4 regions of the Mycoplana sp. 10N416 genome follow, and region 3 is predicted to be linked to each of the others. Evidence: predicted binding sites of a transcription regulator. Region 3 holds the regulator's gene; each other region holds the start of a gene.
What was found. The regulator PhoB, encoded in region 3, activates phosphate uptake and scavenging genes when phosphate is short. The targets are predictions, from matches to a motif close to TGTCATNNANCTGTCAT.

Region 1 (5,769 bases), on a different contig from region 3:
GGAAAGGACCAGTTCATCTTCGACATGGCCGGGCGCGACGGCGAAGGGGATGTCATCACCGACTTCACCCGCGGCCAGGACAAGCTGGTCATCAGCAAGAGCGCCTACGGCATCGCTGCCGCGGACAAGACCGTCACCCTCGTGACCGGTGCGGACCCGGTGGCCACCAGTTCCAAGGGCACCTTCCTGTTCGAGACGGACAATGGTCGCCTCTGGTTCGATGCCGATGGCAAGGGCACCGACGCCGACCTCGAACTGGTCGCAACGCTGAAGGGCGTCACGAAGCTTTCGGTCGACGACTTTAGCTTCCTCTGATCTCTCATCGGGACAGTCAATGGCCCACGAGCCACCCCGCCTCGGGGTGGCTCACGCATCTCGAATCACTTCATACCGGAATGGAAAACATCGGTATGGGCCAGCGGCGCCGGAGCGCCGCCGGATCGGTCAGACATTCTCGACGGTCTGGCCTTCCGCCTCCGCCTGTTCCCGGCGGTTGTAGCGGATCGAGGACCAGAGCGAGATGCCGATCAGGGCGGCTCCGCCCAGTCCGGTGATGACCTCCGGAATGTGCACCAGCGTCTGGCAGTACATGATCACCGACAGGATCAGGATCGCATAGAAGGCGCCGTGCTCCAGATAGCGGTATTCGGCGAGCGTGCCTTTGTCGACCAGCATGATTGTCATCGAGCGCACGTACATTGCACCGATGCCGAGGCCGATGGCGATGACGAAGAGGTTCTGCGTCAGCGCGAAGGCGCCGATCACGCCGTCGAACGAGAAGCTCGCGTCCAGCACCTCGAGGTAGATGAAGGCGCCGAGACCACCCTTGGCGGCGGCGCTCATCGTCTGCTGCGAGGCGTCCAGCAGGCCGCCGACGACTTCCACCGCAAGGAAGGTCAGAAGACCGTAGATCGCCGCATAGACGAAGGTATGCGCCGCATCGCCTTCGAGGAAGTTGGAGAAGACCAGGATCAGGACCAGCACGAAGGCGATCTCGATGCCCTTGATCGTCGCGTAGCGGGCCATGTGCTTCTCGATGAAGGCGATCCAGTGCACGTCCTTCTCCTGGTCGAAGAAGTAGGTGAGACCGACCATCATCAGGAAGGTGCCGCCAAAGGCTGCGATCGGCAGGTGGGCATCGTTCATGATGCGCGCATATTCGCCCGGCTGCTTCGCAGCGAGGACGATGGCCTCGATCGGGCCGATCTTGGCGGCGATCACGACGATCAGCAGCGGGAAGACGATACGCATGCCGAAGACGGCGATCACGATACCCCAGGTGAGGAACCGGTGCTGCCAGACCGGCGTCATGTCCTTCAGCTTGTTGGCGTTGACGATGGCGTTGTCGAAGGACAGCGAGATTTCCAGCACCGCAAGCACGGTGCAGATGAAGAAGACGGTTGCCATTCCACCGATCGTGCCGGTGCTCTGCCAACCAAGCCACGCACCCAGCAGAAGACCAAGGGCGGTGACGATGAAGGCCCACTTGAAGTAACCGATTGCGGATTGCGGCTGAGAGGGGGTGGTCATGCCAGCACCTCGCTTTCGCACGTGATCGGCTTGTTCAGGGGATAGGGAAACGAATTGCGCGTGCCGAAAAGGGCATGCGCGTCAGGCATGGTCAGGATTTTCATTTTTCTCTGATCCGCCGGCTCAATTGCTGGCGGTACCGACATCACGAGAGCGCCGTAAAACTCTCGCCAGAGGGGCCCGGCACCATAGTTTCTGCTGCGGCGGGATGTCCGGGGCCGCAACATCAGTCGTTTTCCCTGATGTCGTGTGCTTCGTCAAGAAGTTTCGCCACTTGCGCACTGGTGCGAGACGATCGGCCGCAAATCGAATGAAATCGCGGAGCGGCGTACACAAGCCCGCTTTCTCCTCCTATATTCGCTCCACCATACTATTTGCCGCCACGAGGACCTTTCATGAGCGAACCCAAGACAATCAGCCCTGCTCTCGTCGAATGGAGCGGGATCAACGGCCTGCCGCGCTTCGATCTCGTTTCCGACGATGCGTTCGCCGAGGCTTTCGATGTGGCGCTGGCGTCGCACGAGGCGGAGATCGAGGCGATAGCCGGCAATCCCGGGGCCCCGAGCTTCGACAATACCGTCGTCGCCCTGGAAATCGCCGGGGATGCGCTGTCACGCATTTCGGCGCTGTTCTGGAGCCGCGCCGGCGCAAACACGAACGAGACCATCCAGGCGCTCGAACGCGAGATCGCGCCGAAGATGGCGCGTCATTATTCGAAGATCGGCAACAATGCCGAGCTCTTCGCCCGTATCGACACGCTGTGGGAAGGGCGCGACGCGCTGGGGTTGACGGTCGAGCAGGCCCGGGTGCTGGAGCGACATTGGAAGGGGTTCGTGAAGTCCGGTGCGAAGCTGGCAAAGCCCGAACAGGAACGTCTTTCCGCGATTAACGAGCGGCTTGCGGGGCTCGGCGCGCAGTTCGGCCAGAACGTCCTGGCGGACGAGAAGGACTGGGCGCTGTTTCTCTCGGACAAAGAAGAGCTTGCCGGTCTGCCCGAGTTCCTGACGGACGCGATGGCGGCGGCTGCGCGCGACCGGGACGAGGCGGGCAAGTTCGCCGTCACCCTGTCGCGCTCGATCATCGAGCCGTTCCTGACCTTTTCCAGCCGTCGCGACCTGCGCGAGCAAGCCTTCCATGCCTGGACCGCTCGCGGCATGAACGGCGGGGCGACGGACAACCGCGAGATCGTGCGCGAAACGTTGGCGCTGCGCGCCGAGAAGGCTGCGTTGCTCGGCTACGAGAACTACGCGGCGCTGAAGCTCGACAACACGATGGCCAAGACCTCCGAGGCCGTGAGTGGCCTCCTGGCGCAAGTCTGGGAGAAGGCCGTCGCCCGTGCCGGCGAAGAAGAAGCGGATCTTGCGCGCCTGATCGCCGCGGAGGGCGGCAACCATCCGGTCCTGCCCTGGGACTGGCGCTACTACGCCGAGAAGCTGCGGGCGGAAAAATTCGATTTTTCTGAAGCCGAACTGAAACCGTATCTGCAGCTCGAAAAGATCATCGAGGCCTGCTTCGATGTCGCCGGACGGCTCTTTGGCACCCATGCCGTGCCGCTTCAGGGCGTTCCGGTCTATCACCCCGACGTGCGCGTGTTCGAGATCCGCGACCGGCAGGGCAAACTCGTCGCGATGTTCCTCGGCGATTATTTCGCCCGCTCCTCAAAGCGTTCCGGGGCGTGGATGAGCGCCTACCAGAGCCAGCACAAGCTGCCGCTGGCGAACGGTTCGTTGGGAGAGATCCCGATCGTCTACAACGTCTGCAATTTCGCCAAGCCCGCGGAAGGCAAGCCGGCGCTGCTGTCGCTCGACGATGCCCGCACGCTCTTCCATGAGTTCGGCCACGCCCTGCACGGCATGCTGTCCGACGTCACCTATCCGTCGGTGTCGGGCACCGGCGTGTCGCGCGATTTCGTCGAACTGCCCTCGCAGCTCTACGAGCACTGGCTGACCGTTCCCGAAATCCTCAAGACCTATGCCGTGCACTACGAGACTGGCGAGCCGATGCCGCAGGCACTGCTCGACAAGGTTTTGGCCGCGCGCACCTTCAATGCCGGCTTCAACACCGTCGAATTCACCTCCTCCGCGCTGGTCGACATGGCGTTTCACACGCAAGGCACGGTCGAGGACCCGTTGGCGGTGCAGGCCGAAGTGCTGGACAAGCTCCGCATGCCGGCCTCGATCGTCATGCGCCATGCCACGCCGCACTTCCAGCACGTCTTTTCCGGCGACGGCTATTCGGCCGGCTACTATTCGTACATGTGGTCGGAGGTGCTGGACGCCGACGCCTTCGCCGCCTTCACCGAAACGGGCGACGCCTTCGATCCCGGCATGGCGGCGAAGCTGAAGGCGAACATCTACTCGATCGGTGGCGCCGTCGATCCGGAAGACGCCTACAAGGGCTTCCGCGGCAAGCTGCCTTCGATCGATGCCATGTTGGAGAAGAAGGGGCTGTCAGCGTAAGACTGTCGTCACAAGACGTTCACCGAACTGTCGCCCGTATGCCATTGATCCGTTACGACACTGACATGCGATCCCCCGATGGTCGCTTTCGCGAGTTAATTTCCGATTCGCGTGGCTGCCGCGGGGGTGCATGACGATCGTTTCCGATGTCCTGACAAGGCGTTCGTTTCTCCTGACGGCCGGTGCAACCGGTCTTGCCGCGTCTTCGGCGCTGGCCGTTCCCCACTATGCGCGCCGGCACGGCAGCCCCGTCTTCACGCACGGGGTGCAGTCCGGGGACGTCGACACCTCGTCGGGCATGATCTGGACCCGGGCCGACCGGCCGGTCGAGATCGCGGTCGAATACTCGACCACCGAGAGCTTCATCAATCCGATGCGCGGCCCGGTGCTGAAGGCGGGACGCGAGACGGATTGCGCCGCCAAGCACCTGCTGACCGAGTTGCTTCCGGACCAGGACATCTTCTTTCGGCTGACGGCGGCTGACCCCTATTCCAGCCATCTGGTCTCCGAGCCGGTCGTCGGCCGGTTCCGCACCGCGCCGCTGCGCCGCCGCTCGGTCCGCTTCGCCTGGTCGGGCGACACGGCCGGGCAAGGCTGGGGCATCGACGAGGTCGGAATGAAGACCTATTCGACCATGCTCCTGCACGAGCCGGATTTTCTAATCCACTCCGGCGATACGATCTATGCGGACGGGCCGATCCCCGACGAGATTCCGTTGCGGGACGGCACGGTCTGGAAGAACCGCATCGTCACCGACGAAAAACGCCAGGTCGCGCGGACGCTCGACGAATACCGCGGTCAGTGGAAATACAACATGCTCGATCGGCACGTGCTGAACTTCAATGCGCAGGTGCCGACCTTCTTCCAGTGGGACGACCACGAGGTGCTGAACAACTGGTCGGCCTCGACGGACCTGCGCGACGATCCGCGCTATCCGGAAAAGGACATCGCCGTCTATGCCGAGCGCGCCATGCGGGCGTTCCAGGAGATGACGCCGATCCGCTACGTGCCGACCGAGCCGGGGCGCATCTTCCGCAAAATCGCCTACGGCCCGCTGCTCGACGTGTTCTTCGTCGACCTGCGCTCCTATCGCACCGCCAACCGCGGCAGCACAGACAACGGCCTGTTCGGCTGGCGGCAGGCGGACTGGCTGCGGCGTGAACTGCTCGCCTCCAGGGCCACCTGGAAGGTGATCGCCTGTGACATGCCGCTCGGCGTCGTCATCTGGGACGACTATGGCAACAAGCTCGGCTACGAGGGCGTGGCGGACGGGCTGAACGGCCCGCCGGCGGCGCGTGAGTGCGAAATCGCCGACCTGCTCACCTTCATGCGCGACAACGCCATCCGCAATGTCGTCTGGCTGACGGCCGATGTGCACTATACCGCCGCGCATCACTACGACCCGGACCGCGCCAGGTTTAAGGAATTCGATCCCTTCTGGGAGTTCGTCTCAGGGCCGCTGCATTCGGGCACCTACGGACCCCACCCGCTCGACATGACCTTCGGGCCGGAGGTTCGGTTCATCAAGGCGTCGGGCGGTGGGGCCGACAGTAATCTGCCGCCGTCGGCCGGCTTGCAGTTCTTCGGGCTGGTCGATATCGACGGTACCAGCGAGCAGATGACGGTGCGGCTGATGGATCGCGACGACCGCGAACTCTGGAGCACCACGCTCGATCCTGCGGTGATCTCATGAGAGCCGTACAACGGCCAATTTTTCACGCGATCAGCGAAACGCAGTGTCGGGCTGCCCCTTTCGCAATTGCGGAAAACCATGTAAGAG
Region 2 (5,769 bases), on a different contig from region 3:
CCTATATATTCCATCTCATGAATGACACGATCGAACTCGCGCAGGGCATGTTCAAGCTCTACCATCAGGTCAGCCGTCTCGTGAACGAGGCCATGATGGATGAAGGCGTGTCGCTTGCCCGCAGCAAGTTCCTGTTTTTGCTTTCCTGCGAGGGGCCGCAGCGCTCGACAGATATCGCCGCGACGCTCGGTTTCGCACCGCGGACCGTAACCGAAGCGATCGACGGGCTGGAGCGCGACAAGCTGGTTTTGCGCGAACCCGATCCAAGGGACCGTCGTGCGAAGATCGTTTCCATCACGGACACGGGGCGCGCCGTCATAAACGCCGCCCTGGAACCCAAAGAGAAGGTCGTGAAGGCGATCTTCGACATCCTGGAAGACGGCCAGAAGGCTCAGCTCGCCGAAATTCTCGAATGCCTCAGCACGCGGACGCTGGAGCTCCAGCGCGAACGGGACGAGGCCAGATTCAACCTGCCAGAGACGCGCGCCATGGGCTGAAACGGGGCCGCCGCTCCACTGCATTTATCCTCAAATCGTAGCCGATTTGAGGATAAAAACATGCAGCACTTCAAAGCGCTACAGCGACCTTTGCGCGTCTTTAAGACGCGCGGCGCTGTAGCGGCCGGTCAGGCAATCTGTTGCGACGCCGTTATCCGAAATACAAAGGCCGGGAGCCCCGCTCCCGGCCTTTGTGTTTTTGTGCCGTTACATTGCGTTCATCGGGCCAATGCCGAAGAACAGCGTTTCGCCCGAGGAACCGTCGACACCGTCGTTGTCGGTCACGACATAGCCATTGCCGGCCGCGTCGATCGTAAAGCCCTCGACCTTGTCGACGACATAGCCGTTCAGTGCCTTGAGATCAGGAATAAAGTCCCGCACCTCTTCCTTCTTGACGATCGGTAGCGCCTCACCCAGCTTGGCAGGCTTCAGGTCCGACAAGGCAACCCGGAAGAGCTTCTTCAGCTTTGCTTCCTTGCCGATCAGGTTGTCGCGCTCGATGACATAGGCATAGTCGCCGTTGACAGTGATTTCCGACAGGCCGACCCAGCCCTTGCCCGCCTGCTCCAGCGGATAGCGGACGGCGCCCCATTCTTCGGTCGAGGGCTTGTAGGAGACGAGCTTGACGAAACCCTTCTCGTCATCCTTCCATTCGCGCTGCACCGCCATCCACAGCACCATGTCATCGCCCTCGCCGACGCTTGTGATGCCTTCGAATCCGAAACGGGTCTCACCGGCGCGAAGCTCGGCAGGGATCGCGATCTCCTTCTTGATCTCGCCCTTCTTGTTCACGCGCAGCAGCGCGTTCGCATAGAGCTTGTCGGGATTGCCTTCGGAGGCGAGCCAGAAACCGCCCTCCCCGTCATTGACGATACCCTCGATGTCGAGCTTCTGCGCCGGGGCGCCGTCGCGCGTGATGGTGAGCTTTTCGGTGATGAGAGCGGGCGTCTGTGTCGCATCGACGGTGAAGATCGCCGGGTCGGAAGAATAGACGGAATCGCTGACGGCAAAAAGCTTGCCGGGCTGGTCCGGTACGGCAGCCAGTCCGGACAGCGCACCAAAGGCGACCGGCAGACCATCCTTGTCCGCCGACCTGATCTGGGGATAGGTCGCCACGCCTTCCGCGCGCTCGTAGATCATCACATGCGAACGGGCGCCGCCGTCCTCGACGAGATCGGTCTCGTTGGCCGTCACGAACAGGTTGCGTCCGGGGATTGCAACCGCGCCTTCCGGACCGATGCCCGAAGGCAGAAGCTGCAGCAGCTCAGGCTCCGCGCCAGTGTCCTTGTAGACCCCGACGATGGAGGCGCGTTCGGAAAGCACGAAGAAGAGGTTGTCATTGCCGAACGTCGCCGCTTCCAGCCCCTCCGGCTCGATACCCTTGGAGTTACGCTTGTCCGGATAGTGGCCGATCGCAGCAATCGCATGCTCGAAGGAGGGGCCGCTTTCGTGGAGGACGTTGCCGGTCTTGTCGAAGATCGTGAAGCCGCGGCTGCCGCCTTCGTAGTCGCCTTCGTTGGCAACCACCAATCGGTTGTCGTCCAGCCACTTCACAGCGTCCGGCTCGCGCTTCTGGCCGTCCTTCTTGCCGGTGAAGGAAATGGCGCCGTCCTTCTTGGTGTCGATGTTCTTCAGGTCAACCGAGCCGGCCGAGAAGTGGCCCTTCACGGTACCGCTCTTGGCGTCGATAATGACGATGTGGTTGTTCTCCTGCAGGGTCAGGGCGATCTCGTCCTGGCCATTGAAGGAAACGAATTCCGGCTCCGGGTCCTCGCCCGCGATTTCGGCGAGCCCGGTCAGCGTAACGTGCTTGACCGTCGCGCAATCCGGCACGCCGTCCTTCAGCGACAGGATCACCAGATCGCCAGCCGGCATCTGCGGCAGCGCGCCATCGTTCAGGTCCTCATCGCGCTCGTTCTCGATGGCGATTGCAGCAAGCGTGCCGTCCTTGTTGATGGCGATCGAATCCGGCTGGCCGCCGAGATCGCAGGTCGCTTCCGTCTTTCGCGTCGCGATGTCGACGGTCGCCAGCAGGCCGGAAGGCTTGACGAAGCTCTCGCGGGTGTTGACGGCGACCAGCGCCTTGCCGCCAACGACGGCAACCGAGGTGGGCTCGCCCTCGAAGGCGACCGTGCCGGCAGCCTTAGGTGCCTTCGGCTCGGTTATGTCGATGAAGCCGACCGCCCGCATCGGGCTGTCGGAATAGACCAGCGTGTTGCCATCTGCCGTTGCCGTTATGATTTCCGACGAGGTCGGCGCCTTGGGATCCACACCGTCGGGCATGTTGTCGGCCACGGCGAACGAGGCAATCCGGTTGAAGACCGGTTCGGCGGCGGCCGGAAAGGCAGCGGATGCGAGAAGTACGGCGGTGAGGACCGTACCCAATGATCGGTTGGTCATGAAATTTTCCCCATGTGGCGAACACGCGATAGATGCGGTTCTGCGCGATGGGGATGACAGGCGCATGACAGCGGCCGCCATTTGCACCGACTATGGGCCGTCAAGCAGCGGTCTCGGTCGCCATTCTCTCCCGCCGCATTTCGCTGCGCATGATGAAGAGCGATGCACCGAGGATCAGCATGGCCCCCAGCCAGAGGTAACCGGCCGGCGCGTAGCCGAAGACCAGCCAGCCGGCGAAAACGTTGAGCGGCAGCTTCAGATCGTCGAACGGCTGGACGTAAGCCGCATCGGCCACCGTATAGGCGAGCGTGAGCAGATACTGCGCCAAGACCGTCAGCACGCCGGCAAAAACGAACAGGGCGAGCGCCACGCCGCTTGGCACCGCAAAACCGGCGGCGAACGCCAGTGCGCCGTTGATCGGCGTCAACAGCACCAGCAGCCAGATGGTGATGGTTTCGGGGCGCTCGATTGCGGTCAGGCTCTTGGTGATCAGCGATGACACGCCCCACAACAACGCCGAAAGTATCGGCAGAAGCGCCGCCCAGGTGAACTCGTCCGTCCACGGCTGAAGGATGATCATGGCGCCGGCAAAACCGATGGCTGTGGCGACCCATCGGCCGGGACCGACATGTTCACGGAGGAAAAGACGCGCACCGAGGATGATGAAGAACGGCGACGTCATTACCAGCGCGATGGCCTGCCAGATCGGGACCGAGGCCAGTCCGGCGACCCAGGCACCGACGCCGAAGGCGGCAAACGCCACTCGAACGACATGTCGCCAGGGATGGGCAGTGCGCATCGCCGCCAGCCCGGCCCGACGCAGGAAAGGCAGGGAGAAAACGAGTGCGAAGGCATATTGCCAGAAAGCTGCGGACGCGGAGGCAAAGCCGACCTTCATCGTCAGCCACTGTGTGACGACGTTGAGGACGGCAAAAGCGATACCGGCAAGGACCATGAAGGTGGCACCGGCCATGGCCCGGGAAGACGGCAGGCCGCGAAAAGTCTGATTCATGTCATGCATCCCGAACACAGAGACCAACACAAATCAGGACGCATGAAGGCGAGACGACGGGCAGCCCCTGCCCTTCGTGACGCAATCATTCTCTTGCATCCGGACTGTAACCGTCGGCTCCGGATTCGCACCGGATCTGCTGACCCTTTCCGATGGATGGAAAGGCGCTCGCGGGCTTGGGCTAACACCCTTACCGCCGGTGGGGACTTTCACCCCGCCCTGAGAACGACGCACCCGTAGAGCAATCCGCCGGAGCCTGCAAGACCCCGGAAATGCGAAAGGGTCCGGCTTGAACCGAACCCCTCGACCAACCTGGACGGCCGTCTTCGTGACTGGCCGTCCGGCGAACCCGATCAGCCGTTTACGGCGTCCTTCAGGCCCTTACCGGCCGAGAACTTCGGCACGTTGCGGGCAGGAATGTCGATCTCCGCGCCGGTCGAAAGGTTACGGCCCTTCGAGGCTTCGCGACGCGATACGGAGAAATTGCCAAAACCGACGAGGCGAACGTCGCCGCCGTTCTTCAGTTCGCCCTGGATCGTCTCGAATACGGCGTCGATAGCCGACGCGGCATCCGTCTTCGACAGGCCGGACTTCTCTGCAACTGCGGAGACGAGTTCGTTCTTGTTCATGTTTCCACCCCTTTCATACGGTTCGAAACGACTCATACATAAGTCGGGGGCAGAATACGCATCGACCTTGCCGCCGCAACGGGGTTTCGTCCACAAACGTTGAAATTCCGGGCTTTTCACAGCCTTTTTCAACGGAAAAGGCCGGCGTTGCCGCCGACCTTTTGCGTTTTCGCCCTGCAAAGGGCCGATTTTAAGGTTTCGTTTACCCTCAGTGGGCGACCGCAGCCCCGGTTTCGTCGACCGATTCGACGGTTGCAACCGGCTTCGATTCAACCATCGACGGATCCCATTCGATCGGCTCCGGCTTGCGGACCAGCGCGTGTTCGATCACCTCGCCCATGCGCGAAACCGGAATGATCTCCATGTTGTTCTTCACGTTGTCCGGGATCTCCGCCAGGTCCTTGGCGTTTTCTTCCGGGATCAGCACCTTCTTGATGCCGCCGCGAAGCGCTGCAAGCAGCTTCTCCTTCAGGCCGCCGATCGGAAGGACCCGACCGCGCAGCGTCACTTCGCCCGTCATCGCAATGTCCTTCGAGACCGGGATGCCGGTCATGATGGAGACGATGGCGGTCGCCATGGCGATACCGGCCGACGGACCATCCTTCGGCGTCGCGCCTTCCGGCACGTGCACGTGGATGTCGGTCTTGTCGAAGCGCGGCGGCTCGATGCCGAAATCGATGGCGCGCGAGCGGACGTAGGATGCCGCCGCCGAAATCGATTCCTTCATGACGTCCTTCAGGTTGCCCGTCACCGTCATGCGCCCCTTGCCGCCCGGCAGGCTCACGCCTTCGATCGTCAGCAGCTCGCCGCCGACCTCGGTCCAGGCAAGCCCCGTGACGACGCCGACCTGATCCTCGCGCTCGGCTTCGCCATGGCGGAAGCGCGGCACGCCGAGGAAGTCGTTGATGTTGTCCGCCGTCACCTCGACCTTCGTGGCCTTGCCCTTGATGATCTCGGTCACCGCCTTGCGGGCGAGCTTCATCAATTCGCGCTCGAAGTTACGCACACCGGCCTCGCGGGTGTACTGCTGGATTATCGCCATCAGCGCACCGTCGGTGACGGAGAATTCCTTCTCCTGCAGCGCGTGATCGCGGATCGCCTTCGGCAGCAGGTGACGCTTGGCGATTTCGCGCTTCTCGTCCTCTGTATAGCCGGCGATGCGGATCACTTCCATGCGGTCCATCAGCGGCGCCGGAATGTTCAGCGTGTTTGCCGTGGTCACGAACATCAC
Region 3 (5,769 bases):
CCGCCGAGCTGGCGCATGCCGACGTCGAACGAGACCCGGGTGCGGGTGGAGGGCTTTTCGAAGATCATCGCCAGCATCTTGCCGGCAAGCGGCCTGTCGGCCGTGCCCTCCTTGGTCGCCGCCTTTCGCACCTTGGCGTCGTCGATGATCGTGCGAAGATTCTCGGCCGTCATGGCGGAGAGGTCGAGGAAGTGTCTGGCCATGCTGTCAGTCCTGCTGTTTGAGCCTCGGCAACGCCTCAGGCCTGCTTCTTCTCGGCGCTCAGTTTCTCCGCCGCCCGTTCGATCCGTGCCAGCCCCTCGCGCGCCTCTTCGGCCGTCGTGACCAGCGGCGGCAGCAGCCGCAGCACGTTGTCCCCGGCCGGGACGAGCAGCATGTGTTCCGCGCGAACCGCCTTGAGCAGGTCGGCCGAGGGAACCTTGGCCTTGATGCCGAGCATCAGGCCCTCGCCGCGGACATCCTCGATGATATCCGGAAAGCGGTCCGCCAGCGAGGCCAGGCCCTGACGCAGCACGAGCGCCACGTCGCGAACGTGTTCCAGGAACCCCTTTTCCAGCACGACGTCCAGGACCGCGTTGCCGACGGCCATGGCCAGCGGATTGCCGCCATAGGTCGAGCCATGCGTGCCCGCGACCATCCCGGCCGCAGCCTCCGCCGTCGCCAGGCAGGCACCGAGGGGAAAGCCGCCGCCGATGCCTTTCGCGACCGCCATGATGTCCGGCGCGACACCGGCCCATTCATGGGCAAACAGCCTGCCTGTCCGGCCGACGCCGGACTGCACCTCGTCAAGCACGAGCAGCAGCCCATATTCGTCGCAGAGCGCGCGCAGTTCCCGCAGAAACTCCTTCGACACGACGCGGATGCCGCCTTCGCCCTGTACCGGCTCGATCAGGATTGCCGCCGTCTCTTCCGTTATCGCGGCCTTTACGGCGGCGATGTCGCCGAAGGGCACCTGATAGAAGCCGGGCGCCTTGGGCCCGAAGCCTTCGAGATACTTCTCCTGGCCGCCGGCGGCGATCGTCGCCAGCGTCCGGCCATGGAAGGCCCCCTCGAAGGTGATGACGTGAAACTTGCCGGGATGGCCCTTGGCGAAATGATAGCGCCGCGCCGTCTTGATCGCGCACTCCAGCGCCTCTGCGCCGGAATTGGTGAAGAACACCTTGTCGGCGAACGTCGCGTCGATCAGCCGCTTGCCAAGCGTTTCCTGTCCCGGCACCTCGTAGAGGTTCGAAACGTGCCAGACCTTGTCGGCCTGGCTCTTGAGGCTGTCGACCAGATGTGGATGGGCATGGCCGAGCGAATTGACCGCAACGCCGGCGGCAAAGTCGAGATAGCGCGAGCCGTCTTCCGCGATCAGCCAGACGCCTTCGCCACGCTCGAAGCGCAGCGGCGCACGCAGATAGGTCTCGTAAAGCGGCGTGGCATCAGCCATGGCGCGTATCTCCTTCGCAGCGGATGCGGAAATCCATTCCCGTCTTGAGCTTTCCGTGTGGAAAAATGAAAAATGCCGCCCTGCGGCGGCCGCGGCACTATCAGCATTTCGGGGGTCGATGTCAATAAAAGTAGCTTCCATCCGTTCCGCCTCAATTGATCGCGTAGACGGACCCGAATTGCGCGCGGAAAGTGTCGCCGGGCAGTCACACCAAACTAGCAAGTTGGGGAAAACTGGAAAATCGATTCGGCCTGAATCGGGCGACTCTTGTCACAGAGTCCCCCTGTCAGTAGGTTAAAAGTCAATTGCTAGACTGCATGCGGCGGAACTAGTCACCCACAGTATCAAGGCGTTCCGTGCTCCGGAGCCATCCGGGGCATTGGCGACGGATTCCCGGTAGCGAACGCTGGAATGGAGGCGATAGGATGAACTGGACAGACGAGAGGGTCGAGAAGCTCAAGAAGCTCTGGTCCGAAGGACTGAGCGCCAGCCAGATCGCAGCACAACTCGGCGGCGTCAGCCGCAACGCGGTCATCGGCAAGGTGCACCGCCTCGCCCTTCCCGGTCGCGCTAAAGCCGGCGGCACGCCGACGGCGACACGGGCCAAGCGGCCGGCCGCCGCGCCGCGCCCCTCGAACTTCGCCCCGCGGGTCGTGACCCGCACCGTCGCCCGTCCGGCAGGCGCGACCGTCGTCAAGGAGGAAGTCGCGTTTGAGTACGACGACGCGCCGCTCGCGCGGATCAACACGAACGTCGTCTTGCCGATGTCGCGTCGGCTGGAACTGACGGAACTCACCGAGCGCACCTGCAAGTGGCCGAACGGCGACCCGCTGACGGACGATTTTCACTTCTGCGGCAACGAGTCCCCGGACAACTCGCCCTACTGCCTCTTCCATCAGCGCCTGGCTTACCAGCCGTCGGCCGAACGTCGGCGCATGCGGTAACCGGCGACACGCTGGAAAGAGACAGAATTGCAAACGGGCCCCGCGGGGCCCGTTTTTCGTTTCCGATTGTTTCCAGCCGATCAGGCCTCCAGCGAATAGCCGGCCCCGCGCACGGTGCGGATGACGTCCTGCATGTTGGAGAAGTTCAGCGCCTTGCGCAGACGGCCGACATGCACATCGACCGTGCGCTCGTCGACATAGATGTCATGTCCCCAGACGCCGTCGAGCAGCTGCGAGCGCGAAAAGACGCGCCCGGGAGAGGTCATGAAGAACTCGAGCAGGCGGAATTCCGTCGGACCGAGGCGCACCTCGCGCGTCCGGCGATGGACGCGGTGCGTCTCGCGGTCGAGTTCGATATCGCCGCACTTCAGCAGCGTCGAGACCACTTCCGGCCGGGCGCGCCGCAGCATCGCCTTCACCCGCGCCATCAACTCCGGCGTCGAGAAGGGCTTCACCACGTAGTCGTCGGCACCGGTGGCAAGACCCCGCACCCTTTCACTCTCCTCGCCGCGGGCCGTCAGCATGATGATCGGCAGGCGTTCGGTCTCGGAGCGCTGGCGCAGGCGGCGGCACAGCTCGATGCCGGAAACGCCGGGCAGCATCCAGTCGAGGATCAGGAGATCCGGTTGACGCTCCTGCAGGCGGATCTCCGCCTCGTCGCCGCGCAGGATCGTATCGACCTCGAAACCCTCCGCTTCGAGATTGTAGCGCAAGAGGACGCTCAGCGCCTCTTCGTCTTCGACCACGGTAATCTTGGGAACCATGCCTTGCGAACTCCGGCGTTCTAGAATTCAAACAATGCGACGCAGATCATTCCTTCTCCGCGCCGACTGAGGTGGTGTGATCGTCCTTCGGGCGCTCGCCTTCCGGTGGCGCACCCGTCGCCATGTAGAAGATCGTCTCGGCGATGTTGGTGGCATGGTCGCCGATGCGTTCGATGTTCTTGGCGCAGAACAGAAGATGGGTGCAGGGCGTGATGTTGCGCGGGTCTTCCATCATGTAGGTCAGAAGCTCCCGGAACAGCGAGGTGTAGACCGCGTCGATCTCGTCGTCGCGCTCGCGGATCTCCCTGGCCTTCTCGACGTTGCGCGACGCATACACGTCGAGCACTTCCTTCAACTGCATCAGTGCCAGTTCCGCGAGATGCTCCAGGCCGCGGGCAAGCTTGCGCGGCATGCCGGAACTCTGCACGGCGATGACGCGCTTGGCGTTGTTCTTGCCAAGGTCGCCGACGCGCTCGAGTTCCGCAGCGATGCGGATCGCGCCCATGATCTCGCGCAGGTCCGCCGCCATCGGCTGGCGCTTGGCTATCGTCAGGATCGCCTTCTCGTTGATCTGCCGCTCGGCAGTGTCCAGGATGACGTCTTCGGAGATGACCTTCTGCGCCAGCGCGGCATCGGTGTTGACCAGGGCGCGCACGCTGTCGCCCACCATCTGCTCGGCGGTGCCGCCCATCTCGGAGATGCGGCGCGCAAGGTACTTCAATTCTTCGTCGTAGACGGAAGCGATGTGGGGCGATGACATGGTGTTATCCTCAACTGGCGCCATGGCGCCGGGTATTCATTTGCGACGTTGCACCGGGTTCAGCCGAACCGGCCCATGATATAGTCCTGCGTGCGCTGGTCGTCGGGGTTGGTGAACATCTTGTCGGTGTCGTTCTCCTCGACCAGGTTGCCCAGATGGAACATGGCGGTGCGCTGCGAAACGCGCGCGGCCTGCTGCATCGAATGGGTGACGATGACGATCGTGAAGTTTTCGCGCAGCTCGTGGATCAGTTCCTCGACCTTGGCGGTGGCGATCGGATCGAGCGCCGAGCAGGGCTCGTCCATCAGGATCACCTCCGGACTGACGGCGACGGCGCGGGCGATGCAGAGGCGCTGCTGCTGGCCGCCGGAGAGGCCCGTGCCGCCTTCATGCAGGCGGTCCTTCACCTCGTTCCAGAGACCGGCCTTTTGCAGACTGTGCTCGACGACCTGGTCCAGATCCGCCTTGTTCTTGGCGAGACCGTGGATGCGGGGCCCGTAGGCGACGTTCTCATAGATCGACTTCGGAAACGGGTTCGGCTTCTGGAACACCATGCCGACACGGGCGCGAAGCTCGACCACATCGATCGCGGGGTCGTAAATGTCGTCCCCATCGAGCGTGATCGCACCGGTGACGCGGCAATTGTCGATCGTGTCGTTCATGCGGTTGAGCGTGCGCAGGAACGTCGACTTGCCGCAGCCGGACGGGCCGATCAGGGCCGTCACCGTATTCTCGCGGATGTTGAGGTTCACGTCGTAGAGGGCGCGTTTGTCGCCGTAGTAAACGGAGACATCCCTGCCGATCATCTTGTAAGGCACAGAGTTCATCTTCTTTTCCAGCGCTTCTTCAGCCACGGCTTCGGTCATGATGTTCATCTGCTTCTATCTCACTACCAGCGGCGCTCAAACCGGCGCCGCAACAGGATTGCGCCAAAGTTCATAATGATGAGGAAGACGAGCAGGACGATGATCGCCCCCGAAGTCCGCTCGACAAAGGCGCGCTCGGCCTCGTTCGCCCACATGTAGATCTGTACCGGCAGGGCCGTCGACGGATCGAGCGGCGTGGCGGGGACGTTGGCGACGAACGCGACCATACCGATCAGGAGCAGCGGCGCGGTCTCGCCGAGCGCGTGCGCCAGCCCGATGATCGTGCCGGTCAGGATGCCGGGCATGGCAAGCGGCAGGACGTGGTGGAAGATCGTCTGCATCTTCGAGGCGCCCAGCCCAAGGGCGGCCGCACGGATCGACGGCGGAACGGCCCGCAAAGCCGCGCGTGTGGCAATGATGATGGTCGGCAAGGTCATCAGCGTCAGCACCAGACCGCCGACGAGCGGCGCCGAGCGCGGCAGGCCGGCAAAGTTGATGAATACGGCAAGCCCGAGAAGGCCGTAGACGATCGAAGGCACGGCGGCGAGATTGTTGATGTTGACTTCGATCAGATCGGTCAGCCGGTTCTTCGGCGCGAACTCCTCCAGGTAGATGGAAGCGGCGACGCCGATCGGCAGAGACAGCACCAGCACGATGCCCATCAGATAGAGCGAGCCCACGAGCGCCACGCCGAGGCCGGCGGCTTCCGGCCGGCTGGAATTGCCATTGACGAACAGCCCGGTATTGAAACCCTTGGCGAGCACGCCTTCCTCCGCAAGCTGCTTCATCCAGCCGACCTGCTTGTCGGAAACCTTGCGGTTCTTCTCGTCGACGGTCAGGTCGAACTGCCCCTTGAAGGCGGAATCAATGGTGGCGCTGGCGAGAACGGTGACGGGCACAGTCTTGCCGATGATCGAGGGATCGTCGGCCACCATGTCGCGCAGCGTCACGCGCGCGCTATCCGACACCATCGCCGAAACCTGTTTCAGCGCCGCCCGATCGG
Region 4 (5,769 bases), on a different contig from region 3:
GCCGAAGAACCCCAGATCATGGGGGAAGGCGACCCACCGGAACATCGCGACCGCGCTGCCGAAGACAATCATCGTCCAGAGACTGACGGGGCGGCGCAGCCGGGCAGAAACGATGAAGAACAGCACTTCCGCGGCGACACCGACGCTGAACAGCAGGCCGATTTCAGTGCCCGAGAAACCCTCCGCGCCCCACAGGATTGCGGAGAAGGCATAGAACATGCCGTGGCTGGCATTCACCAACGCCGCGCCGAGCATCATCAATTGCACGTCCATCTGGCCGGCCAAGCCGGTCGGGGCAACCGGCAGCGCCGATATCGGTGACGCCCGGCGCGGCTTGCCGATGCGCGGTGCGATGAATGCGGCCATGACCGTGGTGATAAAGCCCACGGTCATGGCCGGCAGCACCATCGCACCACCGAAAATCCCGGCAAGCCAGCCGCCGATCATGGTCGACACGATGAAGGCGAGCGAGCCCCAGAACCGCATGCGGCTGTAGTCGAAGTGCCAGCGGCGCACGCCGCTGAGAGCAATTGCGTCGGTGATCGGCAGATAGGGCGCATAGACGATCCCCTGCAGCGTATAGAGGATCAGCACAGGCCAGAAATGTTCCGTAAAGAGCAGCGCGATGGCAGTCGCGAGCGACATCGCTCCGGACCAGACAAGCACGCTCGCCCGATCGCCGATCCGGTCGGCAATCATACCGGCAATCGGTGCGGTAAAGACGCGGACCACCATCGGCACGGCCAGCACCACGCCGATTTCCCAATCCGTCATCGACAGCGTATTGAGCCAGATCGGAAAAAACGGCAGGGCGATGCCGTTCACCAGCATCGGCGCGCAGAAGACAATCGCGATCCGCAGAACGAAAAGGCGCGGCGGACCAGCGGTCGCGACCATGCCGTGAGGCGCGTGCATGTTTGGAACCTGAATTGAGAGATAGGCAGAATTACCACGCCAAGGCAGATGCGCCAATCCGTGATTTCTGCCAGCCCCTGCGGGTCCCCGCCTCTCCGCTTCAGCCGATAAAGTCCGATACAGGCGCGTCTCGGGATTTTAGCGCATGCCGGTTTTATGCGGCCTCCGGCGCTCGCGCCTTCGCAGCCGGCACGTCGATGGAAGCGGTCACGGCTGAAAGAGCAGCCGACGACGGCCAGGAGATCAGCTCCATGCGGCCGTCGAAATGCTCGGCGACGGCCGTGCAGCTCTCCACCCAGTCGCCGGTGTTGATATAGCGTATCCCGTCCAGTTCCTCGATCACGGCATGGTGAATGTGCCCGCAGATCACCCCGTCGGCGTCGTGCCGGCGCGCCTCATCTGCCACCACGCGCTGGAAGGCGCCGATAAAGTTCACCGCGTGCTTGACGCGCAGCTTCGCCCAGGCCGAGAACGACCAATAAGGCATACCGAGGCGCCGCCGCGCGGCGGCAAGCACGATGTTGATGCCGATCGCCGCGTCATAGGCCCAGTCCCCGAGATAGGCGAGCAGGCGGGCGTTGCGGACGACGACGTCGAATTCGTCACCATGCAGTACCAGGTAGCGTTTGCCGTCGGCCGCCTCGTGGATGATCTGTTGTGCGACCTCGATGCCGCCAAAGTGAACGCCGGGGAAGTCGCGCAGGAATTCGTCGTGGTTGCCGGGGATGTAGATAATGCGGGTCCCCTTGCGCGCCTTGCGCAACAGTTTCTGGACCACATCGTTGCAGCTCTGCGGCCAGTACCAACTGCGCTTCAGCCGCCAGCCATCGACGATATCCCCGACAAGGACGATCGTCTCCGCCTCATGGCAGCGCAGGAAGTCGAGCAGAAAGTCTGCCTTTGCCGCCCTCGAACCGAGATGAACGTCCGACAGGAACAACGTTCTCACACGGCACACGTTCGGTGTCGGGTCGTTGGCGCTCATCCCATGCACTCCGGCAATACCTCTCGGGGAAAACCTCTCCCCAAGCATGGTGAAAACCAGACTCGTGTATCAGCAGGATGACAACCGCCGCGCCAAAACAGCTCCCTCTTTCGCGCCGACGCTATCCGATGACCTGGCGCGAAATGGCGGCACTGTCGCGCGCACCCCAACGGCATGTGATGCGGCCGTCCTCGATGACAAACCACTCCATCGCTGTGATTTCGTAGGAGCGCCCGGTCGGTTCGTGGCCAGCGACCCCGCGGAACGTCCCGGTAAAACGACCCGTCTCGCGAAGGCGCACCACGACGTTGGCGCCGTCCGCGGCGAGGTCGAGTGCTTCGAGGCGCATGTTCATCCCCTCGTGCAACTCACGCCAGATCGGTACGACATCGGCAAGAACGCCGAAACCAAGCACACCGTGGATCTACGCGTCGGGGGCGAAAAGTTCCGCGAGCCTGTCCAGGTCGAACGCGTTGAACGCAGCTATATAGTCCTGGACGATCGATTTGTTTATCTCCGCTTCCATTGGGGCCTCCCTGGCTCAAGCGACGTTTTCATACGATCAACAGCGACGCATCACAACCATTGGTCGTCACTGCCGCCACGCCTTTGACGGTGGCGCCGCCGGTCATCTCACAAAGGCAGGGTTCGTGGTTGCAAGTAAGGCCAATTGGGGCTTTATGGCATCGGTCCCAACTTCACGGCGCGCCCCATCCGTGCCAGAAGGAAGGCCGGAAAAGCGAATGGAAACGGGCAGGAAAAACATGACCACTGGCGACAAATCGAAAGCAAATTCCAAGCCGACGAGCGGCGACATCGACCAGCAGGCCCTGTTCTTCCATCGCTATCCCCGCCCCGGCAAGCTGGAGATCCAGCCGACCAAGCCGCTCGGCAACCAGCGTGACCTCGCGCTCGCCTATTCGCCCGGCGTCGCCGCCCCCTGCCTTGCGATCCGCGACAATCCGGAAACGGCAGCGGACTACACCGCCCGTTCCAACCTCGTCGCGGTCATCTCGAACGGCACCGCCGTTCTCGGTCTCGGCAACATCGGCCCGCTTGCCTCCAAGCCCGTGATGGAGGGCAAGGCCGTCCTGTTCAAGAAGTTCGCCGGCGTCGATGTCTTCGACATCGAGATCGACGCGGCAACGGTAGATGAGATGGTCAACGTCATCTCCGCCCTGGAGCCCACCTTCGGCGGCATCAATCTCGAGGACATCAAGGCGCCGGAATGCTTCGACGTCGAACACCGGCTGCGCGAGAAGATGGACATCCCCGTCTTTCACGACGACCAGCACGGTACGGCGATCATCGTCGCCGCGGCGATCATGAACGGGCTGGAACTCGCCGGCAAGGACATCGCCAAGGCGAAGATCATCGCGTCCGGCGCCGGAGCCGCCGCCCTCGCCTGCCTCAATCTGCTCGTTACCCTCGGCGCAAAGCGCGAGAACATCTGGGTCCACGACATCGAAGGCCTCGTCTACAAAGGCCGGGAAGCGCTGATGGACCAGTGGAAGGCCGTCTACGCCCAGGAGACCGACAAGCGCGAGCTGGCGCAGACGATCGACGGCGCCGATGTCTTCCTCGGCCTTTCCGCGGCCGGAGTCTTGAAGCCCGAGCTGTTGGCGCGCATGGCCGAAAGGCCGCTGATCATGGCGCTGGCGAACCCGACGCCGGAGATCATGCCCGAAGAGGCCCGCGCCGCGAGGCCCGACGCGATGATCTGCACCGGCCGCTCCGACTTCCCCAATCAGGTCAATAACGTCCTCTGCTTCCCCTACATCTTCCGCGGCGCCCTCGATTGCGGTGCCCGCACGATCAACGAGGAGATGAAGATGGCGGCGGTTCGGGCCATCGCCGCACTTGCCCGCGAAGAGGTCTCGGACGTGGCGGCACGCGCCTATTCCGGCGACACGCCGGTATTCGGCCCGAATTACCTGATCCCCTCGCCGTTCGACCAGCGCCTCATCCTGCGCATCGCCCCGGCCGTCGCGCGCGCTGCCGCCGAAAGCGGTGTCGCCACCCGGCCGATCGCCGATTTCGACGCCTATCTGGATCAGCTCAACCGCTTCGTCTGGCGCTCGGGCTTCATCATGAAGCCGATCTTCGCTGCAGCGAAAAAGGCGGAAAAGAAGCGCGTGATCTTCTCCGAAGGCGAGGACGAGCGCGTGCTGCGCGCGGCCCAGGTGTTGATGGAGGAAAACATCGCCCAGCCGATCCTGATCGGCCGGCCGCAGATCATCGAGGCCCGGTTGAAGCGTTACGGCCTGCGCATCCGCCCCTCACAGGATTTCGAGGTCATCAACCCCGAAGACGATCCGCGTTACCGCGAGTATGTCGACGACTATTTCAAGCTGGTCGGCCGGCTAGGCGTGATCCCGGAGGCCGCCCGCACCATCGTTCGCACGAACCAGACGGTCATCGGCGCGCTCGCGGTGCGCCGTAGCGAGGCGGACGCGCTGATCTGCGGTGTCGAAGGACGCTATGCCAAGCACCTGCGCGACGTTCGGCAGATCATCGGCCTGCGCGAGGGCGTGACCGACTTCTCCGCCCTCAGCCTACTGATTTCCCAGCGGGGAGCGACCTTTTTCACCGACACCTATGTCAACTTCGAGCCGAGCGCGGAGGAAGTTGCGCAAATGACGGTGATGGCGGCCAAGGAGATCCGCCGCTTCGGCATCACGCCGCGCGCGGCGCTGGTTTCGCATTCCAATTTCGGCTCGCGCGATTCGGTCAGCGCTTTCAAGATGCGCAAGGCCATGGACCTTGTCCGTGAAAGGGCGCCGGAACTGGAGGCCGACGGCGAAATGCACGGCGATTCGGCGATATCCGAATTGCTTCGCCAGCGCGTTATGCCCAGCAGCACGCTGACCGGCGAAGCCAACCTCCTGGTGTTCCCGAATCTCGACGCCGCCAACATCTCGCTTGGCGTGCTGAAGACGATGATGGACGGCCTTCACGTCGGTCCGATTCTGCTCGGTGCCGCCATGCCAGCTCACATCCTGTCGCCTTCGGTGACCTCCCGCGGCGTGGTCAACATGGCGGCGCTTGCCGTCGTCGAGGCGTCGTACCCGGGCTGATCGCTCCATCTGCAGCACAGAGCCGCCGCGGCCCGTAACGGAGCCGCGGCGGCTGGCTGACGGCGCAAGCGCCGAATCTCAAGGACAGCACCTCCCCTCGTGCCGGTGCCCAAATGGTTGTCCAACTCCCACAACAGGGTTAACGTGAGGCTCCGCTAACGTTCGTGCTGGAACCGAGATGCGCGTCAAGGATGTCATGTCGTCGACCGTTGTCGGTGTGTCGCCTGACAACAGCATCAGGCAGGCGGCCAGGATCATGCTGGACCATCGCGTCAGCGGCCTTCCCGTCGTTGGCGGAGATGGGCAGCTTGTGGGTATCATCAGCGAAGGCGATCTGATCCGCAGAACGGAACTGGGCGGAGGATCGACCGCTTCTGAGTTGACAGAACCGGCCGAACATCGCGCCAATGCCTACATAAAACGTACTTCCTGGAAGGTCGGCGACGCGATGACGCCCGACCCGGTGACAATCGATGAGAATGCCCCCATTTCGCAAGCCGCAACCCTCATGCAGCGCCATGGCATCAAGCGCATCCCCGTCACGCGGGACGGGACCCTGGTGGGGATCGTCAGTCGCGCGGACCTGCTGCACGCAATCACAGCCGCCAGGCCGGATGAAACCGCATCGGGAGATGAAGCCATCCAAAGAAGCGTCATGGTTCGGCTTCTGGAAAACACCGGCCTGGAAGCACTCGGCCTCAACGTGACCGTGGAAAATGGGATCGTCCATCTCTGGGGCGTTGTGGAGTCGCCGGAATGCAAACGGGCCGCTCGTACCGTAGCGGAAAGTGT

Region 1: AC1DDS_RS05250 (alkaline phosphatase D family protein) is a predicted target of PhoB. The motif match lies at 4,029-4,045, and genes of this name have one in related genera.
Region 2: AC1DDS_RS21295 (esterase-like activity of phytase family protein) is a predicted target of PhoB. The motif match lies at 2,951-2,967, and genes of this name have one in related genera.
Region 4: AC1DDS_RS19820 (UDP-2,3-diacylglucosamine diphosphatase) is a predicted target of PhoB. The motif match lies at 1,967-1,983, and genes of this name have one in related genera.

What each region holds. Positions count from the first base shown of each region.
Region 1 covers NZ_JBFTIM010000002.1:196,396-202,164, reverse strand. Annotated here, with positions in the region: gene AC1DDS_RS05265 (calcium-binding protein) at 1-315, shown strand, start outside; gene AC1DDS_RS05260 (DUF475 domain-containing protein) at 445-1,530, opposite strand; gene AC1DDS_RS05255 (M3 family metallopeptidase) at 1,926-3,989, shown strand; gene AC1DDS_RS05250 (alkaline phosphatase D family protein) at 4,120-5,682, shown strand.
Region 2 covers NZ_JBFTIM010000011.1:119,331-125,099, forward strand. Annotated here, with positions in the region: gene AC1DDS_RS21290 (MarR family winged helix-turn-helix transcriptional regulator) at 18-497, shown strand; gene AC1DDS_RS21295 (esterase-like activity of phytase family protein) at 705-2,897, opposite strand; gene AC1DDS_RS21300 (DMT family transporter) at 2,998-3,909, opposite strand; FMN riboswitch at 3,993-4,140, opposite strand; gene hupB (DNA-binding protein HupB) at 4,263-4,538, opposite strand; gene lon (endopeptidase La) at 4,747-5,769, opposite strand, start outside.
Region 3 covers NZ_JBFTIM010000004.1:438,804-444,572, reverse strand. Annotated here, with positions in the region: gene argF (ornithine carbamoyltransferase) at 1-203, opposite strand, end outside; gene AC1DDS_RS11400 (acetylornithine transaminase) at 239-1,432, opposite strand; gene AC1DDS_RS11395 (GcrA family cell cycle regulator) at 1,858-2,376, shown strand; gene phoB (phosphate regulon transcriptional regulator PhoB) at 2,457-3,140, opposite strand; gene phoU (phosphate signaling complex protein PhoU) at 3,187-3,900, opposite strand; gene pstB (phosphate ABC transporter ATP-binding protein PstB) at 3,960-4,775, opposite strand; gene pstA (phosphate ABC transporter permease PstA) at 4,790-5,769, opposite strand, start outside.
Region 4 covers NZ_JBFTIM010000010.1:29,396-35,164, reverse strand. Annotated here, with positions in the region: gene AC1DDS_RS19825 (MFS transporter) at 1-915, opposite strand, end outside; gene AC1DDS_RS19820 (UDP-2,3-diacylglucosamine diphosphatase) at 1,070-1,900, opposite strand; gene AC1DDS_RS19815 (ester cyclase) at 2,022-2,315, opposite strand; gene AC1DDS_RS19810 (NADP-dependent malic enzyme) at 2,665-4,977, shown strand; gene AC1DDS_RS19805 (CBS domain-containing protein) at 5,156-5,769, shown strand, end outside.